Regions from separate parts of the Arthrobacter sp. NPDC058288 genome, predicted to be linked through region 1. Evidence: riboswitches for the same ligand, from Rfam matches in the RefSeq annotation. Region 1 holds a riboswitch; each other region holds the start of a gene.

The links. Region 1 has a riboswitch for S-adenosylmethionine ahead of ACFVWT_RS04615 (aminotransferase class V-fold PLP-dependent enzyme). Riboswitches for the same ligand answer to the same signal wherever they lie in the genome.
Region 2: linked by a shared signal. The riboswitch ahead of ACFVWT_RS12345 (DUF1737 domain-containing protein) and the one ahead of ACFVWT_RS04615 (aminotransferase class V-fold PLP-dependent enzyme) in region 1 are both predicted to bind S-adenosylmethionine.
Region 3: linked by a shared signal. The riboswitch ahead of ACFVWT_RS19570 (bifunctional o-acetylhomoserine/o-acetylserine sulfhydrylase) and the one ahead of ACFVWT_RS04615 (aminotransferase class V-fold PLP-dependent enzyme) in region 1 are both predicted to bind S-adenosylmethionine.

The regions. Positions count from the first base shown of each region.
Region 1 is NZ_JBHVYH010000001.1:957,577-963,568, forward strand. Features, by position in the region: gene ACFVWT_RS04610 (class I SAM-dependent methyltransferase) at 1-538, opposite strand, end outside; gene ACFVWT_RS04615 (aminotransferase class V-fold PLP-dependent enzyme) at 609-2,030, opposite strand; SAM riboswitch class IV at 2,066-2,179, opposite strand; gene hisN (histidinol-phosphatase) at 2,397-3,209, opposite strand; gene ACFVWT_RS04625 (ribosome small subunit-dependent GTPase A) at 3,250-4,365, opposite strand; gene aroA (3-phosphoshikimate 1-carboxyvinyltransferase) at 4,355-5,737, opposite strand; gene ACFVWT_RS04635 (DoxX family protein) at 5,744-5,992, opposite strand, start outside.
Region 2 is NZ_JBHVYH010000003.1:287,449-293,440, forward strand. Features, by position in the region: gene ACFVWT_RS12330 (PLP-dependent cysteine synthase family protein) at 1-36, opposite strand, end outside; gene ACFVWT_RS12335 (aromatic amino acid ammonia-lyase) at 33-1,646, opposite strand; gene ACFVWT_RS12340 (NtaA/DmoA family FMN-dependent monooxygenase) at 1,651-2,946, opposite strand; SAM riboswitch class IV at 3,179-3,291, shown strand; gene ACFVWT_RS12345 (DUF1737 domain-containing protein) at 3,326-3,637, shown strand; gene ACFVWT_RS12350 (rhodanese-like domain-containing protein) at 3,634-4,044, shown strand; gene ACFVWT_RS12355 (O-succinylhomoserine sulfhydrylase) at 4,045-5,253, shown strand; gene ACFVWT_RS12360 (hypothetical protein) at 5,290-5,613, opposite strand; gene ACFVWT_RS12365 (glutamate--cysteine ligase) at 5,642-5,992, opposite strand, start outside.
Region 3 is NZ_JBHVYH010000009.1:11,456-17,447, reverse strand. Features, by position in the region: gene ACFVWT_RS19570 (bifunctional o-acetylhomoserine/o-acetylserine sulfhydrylase) at 1-1,215, opposite strand, end outside; SAM riboswitch class IV at 1,273-1,387, opposite strand; gene ACFVWT_RS19565 (VOC family protein) at 1,548-2,186, shown strand; gene ACFVWT_RS19560 (CPBP family intramembrane glutamic endopeptidase) at 2,315-3,082, opposite strand; gene ACFVWT_RS19555 (histidine phosphatase family protein) at 3,216-3,896, shown strand; gene hutI (imidazolonepropionase) at 3,907-5,118, opposite strand; gene ACFVWT_RS19545 (NAD(P)/FAD-dependent oxidoreductase) at 5,130-5,992, opposite strand, start outside.

The DNA of each region.
Region 1 (5,992 bases):
CGATCGCGGGACGGAAATCCGGCTTGTGCACGTCGCCCGCATGCATGATCCGGGAAAGCCGGTGGACCCACGGCACGGATGTGTCCAGTTGGTTCCAAATCAGCCCCAGCACTCCGCCCGGGCGAAGAATGCGGGACAGCTCGGTGCTGGCCAGGCGGGGATCACACCAATGCCATGCCTGCGCAACGGTCACGACGTCGAACGCTGCGTCGGGAAGGCCCGTGGCCTCCGCGGTGCCCACGGAAGCGGGAACGCCGGGAAGCGCCAGCCGCAGCTGGGCGAGCATGTCCGGTGAGGGATCCACTGCGGTGACAGCCAGGCCGCGCTGTACCAGCATCGCGGTGTACTTTCCCGTCCCGGCCCCGATGTCAGCGGCGTCGGACGCGCCGGCTGTCCCGCCAACGCTTCGGAGCAGCCACTCTACGGAACCGGCGGGATAGCCGGGACGGACCCGGTCATAGTGTTCGCCGCCGTCCTGGAAACTCCGGCCGAGCTCGTACCGGCGCTGGTGGTGCAGTTTGGGGCCTCCCCGTGCCACGTGCAGTCTCCTTCGGGCAGGCTGGAATTCTTACCCCTCGAATTTACCGCACGCGCCGCGACGTCAGTCTTCAGTCCTCAGTGCAGGGTGCCGCCCCGGCAGTGCCGGGGGTGTTGGGTGCCCAGTCCGGGTAGCTGCGGGTGTCGTTGGCCGGCACCCAGCGGCCCGAGTCCACAACGTAGTCCCAGCCGAGGCCGGTCCTGCGGAGTTCCTCGATGCCTGCGAGTAGGCGCTGGGCGTCCTCCAACCGGGAACCGACGCCGAAGCTTGCCCGCAGCGAGCCGGACGGCAGTCCCAGCCGCTTCAGCAGGGGGTGGGCGCAGAAGCGGCCGTCGCGCAGGCCTACGCCGTGCTCCGCGGAGAGGTAGGCTGCCACAAGGCCGGCGTCGTAGCCAGCGACGGAGAAGTTGACCACACCGATGGTGTCCGTGGCGTGGTCGGTGTCGCTGAAGATCTGGTGGACAGTGACGCCGTCGATCTTCCGCAGTCCCTCGACGAGGAAGGACCGGATGGCCGTCTCGTGGGCGTGCCACAGGTCCTGGTCCAAGGCGCCGATGACCTGGGTGGCCCGGGCCAGGGTGGCGGCCCCAAGGACGTTCGGTGAGCCGCCTTCATGCCGTGCCGGCCCTGTAGTCCAGCTGACGGAGTCCAGCCGGGCCTCACGCACGGCTCCGCCGCCTGCGAGGTGGGGCGTCCCGGCGTCGAGCCAGTCCGGCCGGCCCACGAGGACGCCGCTGCCAAACGGCGCGTACAGCTTGTGGCCTGAGAAGGCGAGGTAGTCGACGTCGTCCGCGGCGATGTCGATGCGGCGGTGCGGGGCCAGCTGCGCCGCGTCCACAACGATCCTGGCGCCGTGTTCGTGGGCCAGTGCGGCCAGTTCGCGGATGGGAAGGATCTCGCCGGTGACGTTGGAGGCGCCCGTGACGGCCAGCAGGCTGATGTCACCCTGCTGGAGCTCGGAACGAAGATTCTCCAGGGTGGCGGTGAGCGTGGGGGCGGCAACAACACTCCGGTGCGGCACTCCCTGCCAGGGGAGCAGGTTGGCGTGGTGTTCGATGTCGAGGTACAGCACCTCGCCGGTGTGTCGGCCGTCGGCCACCGGCAGGCACCCGGCCAGCAGGTTCAGTGAGTCCGTGGTGTTCCGGGTGAAGATGACGGAATCGTCCGACCTGCCGCCCACGAACCCGCGGACGATGTCCCGGGCATTTTCATACACCGACGTGCTGATCTGCGAGGCATAGCCGGCGCCGCGGTGCACGCTGGCGTAGTACGGCAGGATCTCGTTGAGGTAGGCGGAGACAACGGACAGCGCCGGGGCCGATGCGCCGTAGTCCAGGTTCGCGTAGCGGACGTGGCCGCCCTGGATCAGCGGAGCCTGGATCTCCGCGCCGGTAACGGCTGAGAGGGGGCGCTGGGCGACGGTGAACCGCGGGTCCAGAAGGCCTGTAGCGGAAGAGGTTGCGGCATTTGCGGGGAAAGTGGCAGTAGTCATGGGGACCTCACTGTGAAGGGACCCCGCACTCCGGGGATCCGCGCTTGCCGGGTCCGTTCCGGACCGGCCTGGTCGTCACCCGGGGCACCCCACCGCGAATGGAGGGTTGCCGGCCAGCAAACCGGGGTTTAGCGCTGGCACTCGTGACCTGTTTCGAGATTAGGACATTCACCGGGCCGCGGGAAAGTCGCGGCAATTATTAAGCCCTTTGTTACGCGCGTCGGCAGAAGGGGGATTGCGCCGAATATAACGACGGCGGACACCCCCCGAGGGGGTAATCCGCCGTCGTTTATTCGGTCCCCGGTTGATATGCCTCCGGTGGACAAACCCGCGCCGAAACCGCTTGGCAGCGGGCCGGGTCGCGCGTCAGAGGAGGTCGTCGAGTTCCGGGTTCAGCCGCTTGAGGACCTCGGAATGAAGAATCGAATTGGTGGCCAGGGCGTTTCCGCCGAAGGGGCCGTCCACTCCTTCCAACGAGGTGAAGCGTCCGCCGGCTTCGGTGACAATCGGCACCAAAGCCGCCATGTCATAGAGGTTCAGTTCAGGCTCGCAGGCGATGTCCACGGACCCCTCGGCCACCATGCAGTAGGACCAGAAGTCACCGTAGGCGCGGGTCCGCCAGACTTCCTCAGTGAGACCCAGGAATTCGTCCAGGTTGCCCCGTTCCTTCCAGCCGCTGAGGCTCGAGTAGGAGAGGGAGGCGTCCGACAGCTTGGACACGTTGGAGACCTTGAGCCGGGTGGCGGCAGCAAGCGACCGTCCCATGTAGGCGCCCGCACCTTTCGCCGCCCACCAGCGTTTTCCCAGCGCCGGCGCGCTGACCAGTCCAACCACAGGCTCACCTTCATCCACGAGGGCGATCAGGGTGGCCCACACCGGCACGCCGCGGACGAAGTTCTTGGTGCCGTCGATCGGGTCGATGATCCAGCGGCGGGAACCATGTCCCGAACTGCCGAACTCTTCGCCGAGGACGGCATCTCGCGGACGGGAACGGGAGAGCTGGCCGCGGATGGACTCTTCAGCTGCCTTGTCAGCATCCGTTACCGGCGTCAGATCCGGTTTGGTTTCAATCTGAAGATCCAGCGCCTTGAAGCGGCTCATGGTCTGGGAGTCAACAGAGTCGGCCAGGACATGGGCGAGGCGCAGGTCATCGTTGTAGCTCGAAGCGGGTTGGGTCATGGTTCCAAACTACCGTCTCTGCAGCCGGCGGGCCGGGATGTCATGAAACGATGCCGAGTTCCTTGGCGTCCTGTGCTTCCATCCGGGGGTCTGTGCCGAGCAACCGCCGAAGGGATGCCAGGCGCGCCGCGCCGGACGGGCCAGCGTGTCCTTCGGCCACCCAGGCGTCCACACCGCAGTTGACGGCGGAGGCATCGTGCTTGCAGCCGCGTTCACAGGCATCCGTGCCGGGTTCGAGATCGGGGAACGAACGCAGGATCCGGTCCGGATCCACGTGGGCAAGGCCGAAAGACCGGATGCCGGGCGTGTCTATGATCCAGCTACCGGCGGGCGCGTCACTGATCCGCAGGGCAAGCGCGGACGACGACGTGTGCCGTCCCCTCCCGGTGACGGCGTTGACGCCTCCCGTGGCCCGCTCGGCACCCGTCAGGGCATTGACCATGGTGGACTTCCCCACGCCGGAATGGCCGAGCATCACGGTGACCTTGCCGTCGAGGTGGGCCCGCAGCTGCGAGACGGCGTCACTGTCCAGGCGGGCTGACAGCCCGTCATCGGAGCGTGCATCGATTCCGGAGGCCGCGGCGTCCGCAGTCCGGCTGATGATCACCGGAAAATCGAGGTGCCGGTAATTGGACAGGAGTTCCGTGGGATCTTTGACGTCTGCCTTGGTGACCAGCAGCAACGGCTCAATCCCGGCGTCGTAGGCCGCCACCAGTGCGCGGTCAATAAAGCCTGTGCGCGGCTCGGGATTGGCGGCGGCAACCACCACTACAAGCTGGTCCGCGTTCGCCACTACCGCCCGTTCGATGGGATCCGTGTCATCGGCGCTGCGCCGCAGCAGCGTGCGGCGGTCCTGGATCTTCACGAGCCGCGCCAGGGTGTCCGGCGCCCCCGAAACATCGCCCACCAGGGACACGAAGTCTCCGGCCACCACGGGTGAGCGGCGCAGTTCGCGGGCGCGCGCGGCAATCACCGTGCGCTCGTTCCCGCTGTCCTCGCCCACCACGGCCGTATAGCGCCCGCGGTCCACCGTGATGATCCGGCCGGTCACGGCGTCGTCGTAGCTGGGCCGGTCCTTGGTCCGGGGCCGCGAACCCTTCTTGTTGGGTCGGATCCGGATATCGGACTCGTCCCAGGAACCGGTGCTACGCCCCACTGGCCTGTTCCGTCTGCCGGCCCGGCTGTCGTGTCAGCATGGCTTCCCACAGTTGCGGAAAGTCCGGCATCGTCTTGGACGTGGTGCCGATGTCTTCCACCTCCACGCCGGGAACGGCGAGGCCCAGGATTGCCCCGGCGGTGGCCATTCGGTGGTCCGCGTAGCTGTGTACGACGCCGCCGTGGAGTTGGGCGGGCCGGATCACCAGGCCGTCGGAGGTTTCCTCGGCGTCCCCGCCCAGGCGGTTGATCTCCGTGACGAGTGCGGCGAGCCGGTCCGTCTCGTGGCCGCGGAGGTGCGCAATGCCGGTGAGCCGCGACGGACCCGTGGCCAAGGCGCACAGCGCGGCTACTGTCGGTGCAAGTTCGCTGGTGTCGGCAAAGTCCGCACCCGTGATTTCGGGCCCGCCGGTGACGGTGAGTGTGCCGTCGTCCAGCGTGACCGTGGCGCCCATTGAAGTCAGGATGCTGCGCCAAAGGTCGCCCACCTGCGTGGTGGGGGAGGGCCAGTTGGGAATACGGACCGTGCCCCGGGTCGCCAGCGCGGCGGCGAGGAACGGCCCGGCATTCGACAGGTCCTGCTCGATGCGGCGATCGAAGGCCCGGATGGGACCCGGCGCGACGACCCAGTGATTCGGGACGGAATCGTCGACGGACACTCCAACTTCCCTCAGGACGGCGACGGTCATGTTGATGTGGTCCAGGCTGGGGACCGGCTTGCCCACGTGCTCAAGGTGCAGGCCCTCGGTGAAACGCGCGCCCACCAGGAGTAGCGCCGACACGAACTGCGAGGAGGCGCTCGCATCAATGACCAGGTGGCCGCCCCGTACCTCGCCCGTGCCATCCACTGCGAAGGGAAGAGCCGACGGCCGGTTCCCGTCAGTGGCGCGAACCTCAACGCCGAGGGCAGCCAGTGCCTCGATGATGGTGCCCATTGGCCGCTTGCGCGCGTGCGGGTCGCCGTCGAAGACTGTCGTGCCGCTGCGGAGCGCAGCCACCGGCGGGACAAAGCGCATTACTGTTCCGGCGAGTCCGCAGTCGATCTCTGTATCGGACGCCGCGGCGTCCGGACTAAGGGGAGTGACCTCAAGATCGGGCCCGAACGAGCCGTCGCCGGGGACTTCCCTGATACCGGCTCCCAGTTGGCAAAGGGCCTGGATCATGAGGGCCGAGTCGCGCGAATGCAGGGGTGCACGGAGGCGGGAAGGACCATCAGCCAAGGCGGCAAGAACCAGGTACCTGTTAGTGAGGGACTTGGAGCCCGGGACGGTGACCGTGGCGTCGACCGGCGCTTCAGCGAACGGCGCCGGCCAGTGCGGCACGTCGGCCGCGGGTCCTGAAGTGGCTGGCTCGGTGGGGGCGGTGCCTGTCATTCGTTCCTATGCTTTCACTGCGTGGTCCACGGCCCTGCGGACAGCCTTGTCGGCCTTCTTGAGCTTCTTGGTGGTGGTCTTCCGAGCATCAGCGGCCAGGTGGCTGGCACCCTTGCGGGCATCGGCTGCCAGGTGCTCGGCCCGCCAGGCCAGGCTCGGTTTGCCCGCGGTGTCGACGGATGCGAGCAGCACCCCGCCGGTGAGAGTGACATTCTTCAGCAGCTGGGTGCGCCGCGCGTCGCGGCCTTCCTTGCT
Region 2 (5,992 bases), on a different contig from region 1:
AACATCAGCCTCCCGGACCGCGTGCCTGCCCGTCATGGTGCCCATCGCTGCCTTTCTGTGCTGCCGGCGGCATGGGGTCCCGGGCCGCCGATCAGGGCACTGTTTAGGCCGCTGCCGAGGAGGACGTCCAGCTCAGCGCGCGCCTCGTCCACGAGCGCCGCGGCCGGCAGGTGCCGGGCCAGCAGGCCGGAAAGGCTGTCGACGACGGCGGCCGTCCCTTGTCCCAGCGGTCGCACCGCCCGCGCTTCCGCCCCGCCCAGCAGGTACGCCGCTGTCAGCGCCTCGATGGCGAGCAGCTTCCCGGCAGCATCGACGGAACGCTCCAGCTGCTGGAGTGCCAGCGGCGCCAGCGTGGAGTGATCTTCGACGTCGGCGGACAGCGTGGGCGCACCGAGTGTTGCCGGCGCCGCCAGGAATTTGAGCTCGGACAGCAGGCCGGCGGCCGAATACCAGAGCAGCCCGGGCAGCTCTTCCGGCTCCAGCGGCGCTCCGTTCGTGGCAGCTTCGAGGTGCCGCTGGCGGATCCGCCGCTGCGGGGGGTAGAGCTTGGCGATCCGGCGTTCGCTGCTGATCCCGAGGTGGGCCAGTCCCAGGCGCAGCGCCTCGAAGGCCAGGGCCAGCTGCATGGGCTGGAAGTTGCCGCCGGAAACCATCCGCCCGGAGCCGATGTCTGTGAGGGGGTTGTCACCCCGACCGTTCAGCTCCACTTCCAAGGCATCTTCCAGGGCAGTGATCTGGCACCGGACGGCGCCGTGGGTCTGGGGTGCCGCCCGGAAGGAAAGGGCGTCCTGCACCGAAACCTCCCGCTCCGAGTCCTCCAGCCACCCGCCCTCGAGGAGCCGCAACACATGGGCCGCTGTGACCGCTTGCCCGTGCACGGCTTTGGCAGCCTGCACAGCCGGTGAAAACGGGCTGAGGTTGCCGCCGCCGTCGTGCCTTGCGGTCGCCTCAAGCGACAGCGCGAGCGCCGTGTCCGCAAGGTCGGCGAGCCGCAGGATGCGGTGCAGGACCAGCGCGCCGACGCCGATGGAATAGGAGTTGGAGCTGACCAGGGCCAGGGCTTCGCCGGGCGCCAGTTCCAGCGGAGCCAGCCCGGCGTCGGCCAGCGCCTGGCCGCCGGGCACCAGCTGCCCGTCCGACCCCACGGCCTGGCCCTCCCCGATGGCGACGGCGGCCACCGCGGCCAGCTGGGTGAGGTCGGCGGACCCTACGGATCCTTCGCGCGGGATGGCGGGGACCACGCCCCGGTTGAGCATGTCGGCATAGAAGCGGGCTGTTTCCGGCCGGACTCCGGAGCCGCCGCGGCTGAAGCCCACCAGCCGTGCCAGAATCACTGCCCGGACCTCATCAGCGCCCAGCAGGTCCCCCACGCCGCTGTTGTGGTACCGCACCACCTGCACCTGGTAGGCGAGGATCGACGTCTCCTCCACAGCGGTGTCGCGCCCGGAGCCGAGCAAAGTGTTGAGTCCGTAGACGCGGTGGCCGGAATCGATGGCCTGCTGCACCACCTCACGCGAGAGCCCGATCAGCTCCTGGGCGTCCACGCTCAGGACGAACTTCACGGCCGGATCGGCCGCGGCTTCAGCGATGTCCCTGGCGCGCAGGTGCGCCGTGCCGATCAGGAAGGTGCCGCTGCCGTCGCCCATGGCACTAGAAGTCCAGCAGGTTCCGGCGGAAGCCGCCGTCGCCATAGCTTGTCCGGAGCAGCCCGCGGCGCCGCAGCACCGGGGCCAGCCGGTCCAGCACGCCGTGAACCGTGGCCGGATCAACGAAGCCGGAGAACAGGAAGCCGTCCCCGCCCACCCGGACGCCGGTTTCCTCAAGGTAGTCGGCGATCTCCTCGACCGTGCCGATGATGCTGTCCCCCGCGCCGCCGCTGCGGGCCTGCAGGAGCTGGCGCAGCGTGGACCCGGGAGGGCCCGCCTTGGCGAAATGGTCCAGGGTGCCCTGGTTGCTGTTCGTGGTGAGCTCAGGGAGGGTGGCGTCGAGGTCGAACTGTTTGAAGTCGATCACGGAAAGGTAGGAGATGGAGTTCAGCTGGCTGTCGATGTCGCGCTGCGTCAGTTCCCGGCGCTGCTCCCGGAGCTCGTCGGCTTCGGCGCGGGAGCCCACCACGGCGGGCTTGAGGACATACAGCACCTTGACGTCGTCGGGGTTCCGCCCTGCCGCCGCCGCCTCGGCCCGGATCGAATCGCGGTAGGCCTTCATGCCGTCCGCTCCCCTGGCCAGGCCGATCGCGACGTCGGCGTTGCCGCCCGCGAATGCCTTGCCCCGCGGGGACGCCCCGGCCTGAACCAGGACGGGTTCCTCAGGCAGCGGCGCGGTGTTGAGCGGGCCCCGGACCTTGAAGAAGCGGCCGTTGTGGTTGATCGGGTGAACCTTCGTATGGTCCGCGAAGATCCCGGCGTCCGCATCCTCGACGATGGCGTCCGGATCCCAGCTGTGCCAGAGCTTGCGCACCACCTCCACGAATTCCTCCGCTTTTTCGTAGCGGAGGTCATGCTCGATCTGCTGGTCCAGCCCGTAGTTCTGCGCGGCCAGGTCGCTGCCGGAGGTCACCACGTTCCAGCCCAGCTGGCCGTTGGAGAAGTGCTGCAGGGTGGCCAGCAGGCGGGCCGCGGTGAACGGCGGGTAGAAGGACGCGCTCACCGTGGGAACAATGCCCAGGTGTTCCGTGGCGGAGAGCAGGTAGGGCACCAGGGCCAGCGGATCGTGTTTGGGCGCGAAGGACGCCTGCGCCAGCGACACTTCAGCGGTCCCGCCGTAGGTGTCCGGCACCGTGAGGGAATCCTCGATGATGAACAGGTCCAGCCCCGCACGTTCGAATTCCCGCACGGCGTGCTGGTAAACGGCGGGTTTCTTCCAGTCGTACCCGATGCCGTACCCCGGCGTGCCCCAGCCCTGAACGCCGAAACCGTGACCCACGAACCAACCGAAGTGCAGCATGGGACTGACTGTATTCCGGTTCGATTCGTTCATAGCTGCCTGATTTCATCCGGCGTTACGGCGGTTCATCTCCCGTCATTATCCTCCCGGCATGGACTTTTGTAACCGCAATATGGGGTCACTCACGGGGCACCGGAAACGCGGAGGCGGCGCCGCTTTCGGCTGTGTCCCGTTACGGAAGATGACGACGACGGCGGTGCGGGCCGCCGTCGTAAGTGTTACGTTTTTGGGGAGTAATGAGAACCGGCGCCAAGCCCTGACTGGCCGGTCGGCAACCCTCCTTCCGCGGCGGGGTGCCTCAGGTGAATACTCGGCATATCGATATTCGAGCTGCAAGCGTGAGAGAAGGAGATCCGTCGTGTCCGACGCACCCGCACCGCTGGCCCCGGCCGCCAACCCGGCCGCCGCTGACCAGGAACAACCGGCCCTGCCGCAGGAAAAGCTGGCCTACCGGCTCATCACCGGCCCCGACGACCGCTCCTTCTGCGAGCGCATCTCCGCGGCCCTTGCCGATGGCTATGTCCTGCACGGAGGCCCGGCGGCAACCTTCAACGGCACCAGCGTGATCGTGGCCCAGGCCGTGATCCTGCCAGCGGCCGTCGCCAGTTCGGACGCTGCAGTGGCAACCGCAGTGGACGAACTTGAGTTCGACGCCGATTTCCCGGGCGAAGGCTTCGAGGGCCACGCATGAGCTACGCCGGAGACCTGAGCCCGCAGGACGCCTGGGCCAAACTGGAGCAGGGCGCCGTCCTGGTGGATGTCCGCACCGAGGGCGAGTGGGCGCACATTGGCATCCCGGACACCAAGGCCACGGACAACGATCCCCTCTTCATCCAGTGGACCTTCCCCGGCGGCATCCCCAACCCGGATTTTGTCGACCAGCTGAAGCAGCAGGCCCCCGAGGACTCCGGCGTCGAACTGGTGTTCCTCTGCCGTTCCGGCGTACGGTCCGTCGCCGCGGCAATCGCCGCCACGCGGGCCGGGTTCACCGCATACAACGTCCTCGAAGGCTTTGAAGGGGAACCGGACCGTTTCGGCGAACGCACCGTCAACGGCTGGAAGAACCGCGGCCTGCCCACCAACCTCGGAAAGAACTAAGTGACCTTCAATCCCGACGCCGCCGGCTGGAGCCCCGACACCCAGGCTGTCCGCGGCGGACTTGACCGCACCAATTTCCAGGAAACCGCCGAGCCGATCTTCCTCAACTCGGGGTTCGTCTACGAATCCGCGGCAGCTGCCGAGCGGGCATTCACCGGCGAGGACGAACGGTTTGTCTACTCCCGCTACGGCAACCCGTCCGTCGCCACCTTCCAGGAACGCCTCCGGCTGCTTGAAGGCACGGAAGCGTGCTTTGCGACGGCGTCCGGCATGTCCGCCGTCTTCACGGCGCTGGGTGCCCTGCTGGCTGCCGGCGACCGGGTGGTTGCTGCCCGCTCACTGTTCGGCTCCTGCTTTGTGATCCTGAACGAGATCCTGCCCCGGTGGGGCGTCGAAACGGTGTTTGTGGACGGCCCGGACCTGGAACAGTGGCGCGCCGCCCTTTCGGAGCCGACGACGGCGGTCTTCTTCGAGTCGCCGTCCAACCCGATGCAGGAAATCGTGGACATCGCCGCGGTCAGCGAACTGGCGCACGCGGCAGGGGCGACCGTCGTCGTCGACAACGTCTTTGCCACTCCGCTGCTGCAGCGCTGCGGCGAGCTCGGCGCGGATGTGATTGTGTACTCCGGCACCAAGCACATCGACGGCCAGGGCCGCGTCCTGGGCGGCGCCATCCTCGGCACCAAGGAGTTCATCGAAGGCCCGGTCAAGCAGCTGATGCGCCACACCGGGCCTGCGCTTTCCGCCTTCAACGCCTGGGTGCTGACGAAGGGCTTGGAAACCATGGCGCTGCGCGTCAACCATTCCTCGGCCTCCGCGCTCCGCCTGGCCGAATGGCTGGAGAACCAGCCGGCGGTCAGCTGGGTCAAGTACCCGCTGCTGAAGTCCCACCCGCAGTATGAGCTGGCGGCCAAGCAGATGAAGGCCGGCGGCACCGTGCTGACGCTGGAGCTTTCGCCCTCAGGGGGCCGGAGCGCGAAGGAAGCAGCCTTTGCGCTGCTGGACGCGCTGCGGATCATCGACATTTCCAACAACCTTGGCGATGCCAAGACGCTCATCACCCACCCGGCCACCACGACGCACCGCGCCATGGGGCCGGAGGGCCGCGCGGCGATCGGGTTGAGCGACGGCGTGGTCCGGCTGTCCGTGGGACTCGAGGATGTTGACGACCTCATGCGCGACCTGGAGCAGGCGCTCAAGCAGATCTGAGGGACGGCTACCTGTTTCTTCCTGCCCCGCCGAACGTCAGGTGTCCAGTTCCCAGTGCAGGCGGATCGCTTCGGCTATCGGGCCGGCCGCAACGTCCACGGTGAAAGCCACGGGCGCGGTTCCGGTCTCTTCGATGACGGTGTCATGGTAGACGCGCCCGCATGCCGGGCACAGCGTGTAGAGGTCCTCGTCCCCCGGCCACTCGGCCAGCCCGGGCGGGACGGGAGTTCCCTCGCCAAGGTGCACGGGCATGCCTTCGGAGTTGGCCTGGATCAGCCCCTCGTCGCTGACGGTGTTTCCGCAGACGCAGGTGATGGTGGTGACATCGTGTCCCGTGACTGTTGCGTATTCGGTTTCCATGGCGCGCTCCGGGGTAGTAGGAACCTGTTCACGACTGGCGGACGCGCAACAGCACGGGCGCCTTCTCGCGCGCGGTGATGGCCTCGGTCCGGCGCATGCTCACGTCCACAGCGTGGGCGACCACTGCGGCCAGCCCGGCAGCGGCGTCCGAGGTCCTGGCAAGGCCTTCCTGCATGGCAACACGCTGTTGTTCCGAACCGGTCCCCCGGCCCAGGATTCTCCGCACGCCTTCCCGGGCAAGTTCCAACTCGTCCTGTTCCGCCAGGACTGGCGCCACATAGTCCACCAGCGCGTCCACCACTTCCTCTGCGGGAGCGGGACGGAACGTGCCGAAATCCAGAAGGTCTCCCCGGAGCCCGCAGTTGCTCGCCTGCCACGC
Region 3 (5,992 bases), on a different contig from region 1:
TGCCACCGCCTGTTGTTCCGCTGTCAGCTGGCTGTGCGTGGTGGACGCCGGGTGGATGACCAGCGAGCGCACGTCACCGATGTTTGCCACGTGCGAGTGCAGTTCCAGCGCATCCACGAAACGCTTGCCGGCCTCGGCCCCGCCGGCGATGTTGAAGGAAACGATCGCACCGGTGCCCTTGGGTCCGTACTTGCGGCCGCGCTCGTACCAGGGGCTGGACGGCAGGCCCGCGTAGGCAACGGATTCGACGTCGTCCCTGGCCTCCAGCCATTCGGCGACGCCCACGGCGTTGGCAACGTGGCGCTCGACGCGCAGGCTCAGGGTTTCCAGGCCCTGGGCGATAAGGAAGGCGTTGAACGGGGACACCGCGGAGCCGAGGTCACGCAGCAGCTGGACGCGGGCCTTGAGGATGTAGGAAAGATTCGCGCCCAGGGCGCCCCCGGCGCCGAGGTCCCTGGCGTAGACAAGCCCGTTGTAGGTGGGGTCAGGGGTGTTGAACCCCGGGAACTTCTCCGGGTCCTTGCCGAAATCAAAGTTGCCGGAGTCCACGATTACACCGGCGATCGCGCTGCCGTGGCCGCCAAGGTACTTCGTTGCCGAGTGGACCACAATGTCGGCGCCCCACTCCAGCGGCCGGATGAGGTACGGCGTCGACAGAGTGTTGTCCACGATCAGCGGGACGCCTGCCTCGTGGGCGGCGCCGGAAACGCCTTCAATATCCAGGACGTCCTGGCGCGGATTGGACACCACCTCGGCGAAGAAGAGCTTGGTGTTGGGCCGGACGGCGTCCTTCCACTGCTGGAGGTTGTCCGGGTCCTCCACAAACGTCACCGAGATGCCGAACTTCTTCAGGGTGTGGGCCAGCAGGTTGTACGTGCCCCCGTAGAGGCTGGGGCTGGCCACCACGTGGTCGCCGGCTTCGGCGACGTTGAGGATGGCGAATGTCTCGGCGGCCTGTCCCGAACTGAGCAGCAGCGCCGCCAGCCCGCCTTCAAGGCTGGCCACGCGCTGCTCCACCGCGTCCTGGGTTGGATTGCCGATGCGGGTATAGATGGGCGCCAGCTCGGCCAGCGCGAAACGGTTGGCGGCGCTTTCGGCACTGGGGAACACGAAGGACGTCGTCTGGTAAATGGGGAGGGCCCTGGCGCCGGTGGCGCTGTCCGGCTCCTGGCCGGCGTGGATCTGGCGTGTTTCGAAAGACCAGGCATTGGACATTGGAGGCTCCTTCTAGGGAAGGGCACCGGGGCCGGCGCACGTGCCGGGCCGGGTCTGGTGCCGCGCTTGCCGTCCGGCGGTTGCCGGAGGCCAGGTCCTCACCCGGGGCACCCCACCGCGGAACGAGGGTTGCCGGCCAGCAAGCCGGGGCTCAATGCTGGCGCTCATGACCTGGACCCAGTGTAGGAGCGGAGCAAACCGTCTGAATAGGTTTATGACGAAGGACGTCGGCTGCGGTATTTCGTGGGCTTTGGGGCCGTCCGCCATAACGTCCCATCTTGGTAAGGACACCCTTAGCTGAGAGCTCCATCACAAAGTGCCAAGATGAGGGCATGCGCATGGATCACGTCTCTTACGCCTGTGAACAAGATGGCTTGGCTGCCACCACCGAACGTATTGCAACCGCCCTCGGCGTCGAAGCCGTGAAGGGCGGGGTACACCCCCGTTTTGGCACCCGCAACATGATTATCCCGCTGGCCGGGCACAAATACCTGGAGGTCGTGGAGGTCCTGGACCACCCGGCATCCGACAAAGCTCCGTTCGGGCAGGCTGTCCGGGCACGCTCCGCAGCGGGCGGCGGCTGGATGGGCTGGTGCGTCGAAGTGGACGACCTGGCACCGTTCGAAGAACGCCTCGGCCGCTCGGCCGTTAACGGCAACCGCAAGTTCCCGGACGGCCGCGAACTTGTCTGGAAGCAGATCGGCATCCTGGGCCTTATCGCAGACCCGCAGGTGCCGTACATGCTCAAGTGGGAAGGCGACCCGGAGCTTCACCCGTCCAACGCCTACCCGAGCAACGTTAAGATGTCCAGCCTCACCATCGCCGGTTCGGCCGAGCGCGTCACGGAATGGCTCGGTCAACCGGTCGAGAAGCCCTTGGAGGATGTGGCTGTTGAATGGGTCGCCCCGAAGGGGACGCCGGGAATCCTCTCCGTCACGTTCGAAACCGCCTCCGGCGCGGTAACCATCTAACCCCTGTTCCACCGTGTGGCCCTCCGGGCCACGGGCAGCGCGCTGCCCTGACAAACTTCGGCCGCTATCAGCGGGTGCCAACGACGTCACCCACCGATAGCGGCCGAATCCTTTTAAGAGGTTGCCGGCTAGCCCAGCCCGATGGCCTTGCCGAACAGGCTGAAGCCGACGAACGCCACAACGTCCAGCAGCGCATGGGCGATCACCAGGGGCATCACGCGGCGGGTCTTCGTGTACACCCAGGCGAAAACAACACCCATCACGGCGTTGCCGATGAACGGGCCGAAGCCCTGGTAGAGGTGGTAGCTGCCGCGGAGCATGGAGCTGGCGAAGATGGCCAGCGGCATGCTCCAGCCGAACTTCCCGAGCCTGTCCAGCAGGTACCCCACCACGATGACTTCCTCCACGATCCCGTGCCGTACGGCGGAGAGAATCAGCACCGGGATGGTCCACCAATAGGCGTCCAGCGCGCTGGGGATGATGGCCGTGGTGATGCCCAGCGCCCGTCCGGCCGCATAGAGCCCCAGGGAAGGGATGCCGATCAGCGCTGCCAGGCCCAGCCCCTGCAGCAGGTCCTTCCCCGGGCGGGCGAAGGTGAAGCCGAGTTTGCGGAAGGCCGAAGCGCCGGACTCCCCCGACTTCCGGTGCTCGGTGAGGAAATAGATGACCAGCACCACCGGCACCAGGGCGAAAACAATATCCAGCAGCTGGTAGGTCAGGTCGAAATATTCGCGGCTGCTCTGGGAGCGGTTAAGGGTGGAGGTCCCCTCCGCAAGAGGTGCCCGCGTCAGCTTGTCCAGCAACTGCACCACCGAATACACGGCCGACTGCCCTAGCGACAGACCGAGGACAATCCAGACTTCTAACCGCAGACGACGGCGGGAGGGAACCAGCATGTTCCTATCTTGCCTTCCCTTTCTGGTTCTTTCCTGTCCGCCGCTTCCGGCTGGTCGGGGCCGCCGCTTCCGGCTGGTCGCGGGGGCAACACATCCACGTGGCCGCGCTGCCCGGGGCCTATGCTTGGAATTTATGAGTGCGCCCGGAAAAATCATCATGATCCGGCACGGCCAGTCAGCCGCCAATGCCGACACCTCCATTTATAACCGGGTGCCCGATTACCGGATACCACTGACCGAACTCGGCCTTGCACAGGCCCGGGCCGCAGGCGAGGAGATCCGCCGGGAACTGGACGGCCGGCAGGTGTGTGTCTACGTCTCGCCGTACCTCCGGGCCTACCAGACTCTCGAAGCGCTCAATCTGGGACCGCTTGTAGAGCGGATTATCGAGGAACCCAGGCTTCGTGAACAGGACTGGGCGAACTTCCAGATCGCCGGGGACATCGAGGACCAAAAAGAACTCCGGAACGCCTACGGCCACTTCTTCTACCGGTTCAGGGAGGGTGAATCCGGATCCGATGTCTACGACCGGATCTCCTCCTTCATGGAAACACTGCACCGGCACTGGTCCAAGCCCAGCTACGCCCCGAACGCCCTCTTCGTGACGCACGGGCTCACCATGAGGCTGTTCTGCATGCGCTGGTTCCACTGGTCCGTGGAGTATTTCGAATCCCTCAACAACCCGGACAACGCCGAAGTGCGGACCCTGGTGCGCACGGATGAAGGCAAGTACGAACTGGACAAGCCGTTCAGCCAGTGGGAGGACCGCCGCGTGGACGAGACAGTCCTGGACGCTCCGCCCATGATCTTCTAGCGGCCGCGTTTCAACGCGCCCGCACGCCGGCCCGCCAGACGGCGTGGGTCAGCGGGATGCCCGGCCGGTAGGCAAGGTGGGTGGCGGAGGGGGCGTTGAGCAGGTGGAGGTCCGCGCGGTGCCCGACGGCGATCGAACCGACCGCGCGTTCGCCGTCGGCGTCGTTCCCCTCGTCGCGGTGCAGCGCCAGCGCGCCCCCGTACGTGGCGGCCCGGACGGCCTCGTGGACGCTGAGCCGCATCTGGAGCACGGCCGTGGTGACGCAGAAGGCCATCGAGCTGGTGTAGGAGGTACCGGGGTTGCAGTTCGAGGCCAGGGCGAGCTGCACACCGGCGTCGAGCAGTTCCCGTCCCGGTGCCAGCGGCTGGCGGGTGGAGAGGTCGCAGGCCGGCAGGCACGTGGCGACAGTCCCCCGCGTTCCGGCGCCGGCCGCCGATTCCCAGCCGGACCAGCTGTCCGCGAGGTCGTGGACGTCGGCGCGGGACAGGTAGTTCACGTGGTCCACGCTGGCGGCCCCGAATTCAACCGCCAACCGCACCCCGGGCCCCTCTCCCAACTGGTTGCCGTGCACGCGCAGGCCAAGGCCCGCATCCTTGCAGGCCTGCAGCACTCGGCGCGACTGTTCCTCGGTGAACGCCCCCTGCTCGCAGAACACGTCCGCCCAGCCGACATAGGGCAGGACGGCCGCCAGCATGGGCCCGCACACCAGGTCGGTGTATTCGTCGGGGTCGTTCCCGGCGGGGACCAGATGGGCGCCCAGGTAGGTGACTTCGTCAGCCACAGTCGACGCGATGCGCGCGCTGCGCGTTTCGTTCTCCACGTCCAGGCCGTAGCCGGTCTTGGTTTCCAAGTACGTGGTGCCCTGCGAGACGGCTTCGGCCACGCGGCCCAGGGCCAGCCTGGTGAGGTCGAAGTCGCTTGTCCCGCGGGTGGCGCCAGTGGTCACGGCGATGCCGCCGGCGCTGTAACTCTCGCCGGCCATCCGGGCCTCGAACTCCGCAGTCCTGTCACCGGCAAAGATCAGGTGGGTGTGCGAGTCCACCCAGCCCGGCAGCAGCGCCCGGCCTCCCGCGTCTACGGCATCGTCAGCGGCCGGCGCGGCCGACGACGGCCCGATCCACGAAATCCGCTCCCCCTCGATCACCACGGCGGCGTCCTTGAGGACGCGGTGCTCCGCGTCCTGGGTCATCAGCTCGGCAATGTTGGTGATCAGGGTGCTCATGGGTCCATTCTTCAGTGCCGGATGGACCAGCGGGTTGCGGCCAGCGCAACCGCTGTCCGGGATGCCGGACTGAGCCCGGCGTCCTCGTCCCGGGCGCCCTGCCCCGCCGACGGCCCTGCCAGGATGAGGTCGGCTGCGAGCTCAGCAATGCCGGACGAGGTCTGGAAACCGTAACCGCCCTGTCCGGCGAGCCAGAAGAATCCGGTGGCTTCGGCGTCGAACCCCACCACCGGGACGCCGTCGGCAGCTTCGGTGCGCAGGCCGGTCCACGCGGACTTGACGTTCCTGATGCCCATGGTGGTCACCGCGTTGAGCCGCGCCACCAGCGCCTCGACATCGCCCGGGTAGGGCTTCGCGTCCTCAGGCCCGCTCGGCACGGATTCCGACGGCGAAATCAGCACGTCCCGTCCTTCCTTGCGGAAGTAGAACGATTCGTCCGCTGCCGCCACCATGGGGCAGGAATCCGGGAGGGGACGTTCGACGTCGACAATCGCCGCCGTGCGCCGGTACGGCTGGAGGCCGAGCTTCTCCACGCCGCTGATCACGGCCAGTTCATCGGCCCAGGCCCCGGCAGCATTGACCACGATCCCGGCCTGGAACGCTTCCTGGCCGGCCCCGAGCTCCCAGCCGGACCCCAGCCGCTGGGCGGAATGGACCTTGGCTCCGGTGATGATGTCCACCCCGCCCGCCTCGGCACGGCGCCGGTGGTCTTCCAGCAGCACGGGGGCGTTGCAGGCGAACGAACCGGTATCCAGTCCGGCCGCGGTGAAGAACCCTGGCTCCAGCACCGGGCACAGCTCCAGTGCTTCGGCATGGGAAATCCGGTGCATGTGCCCGCTGGCTTCTTCCCGGACGGTCTCTTCGTCGCCGATCA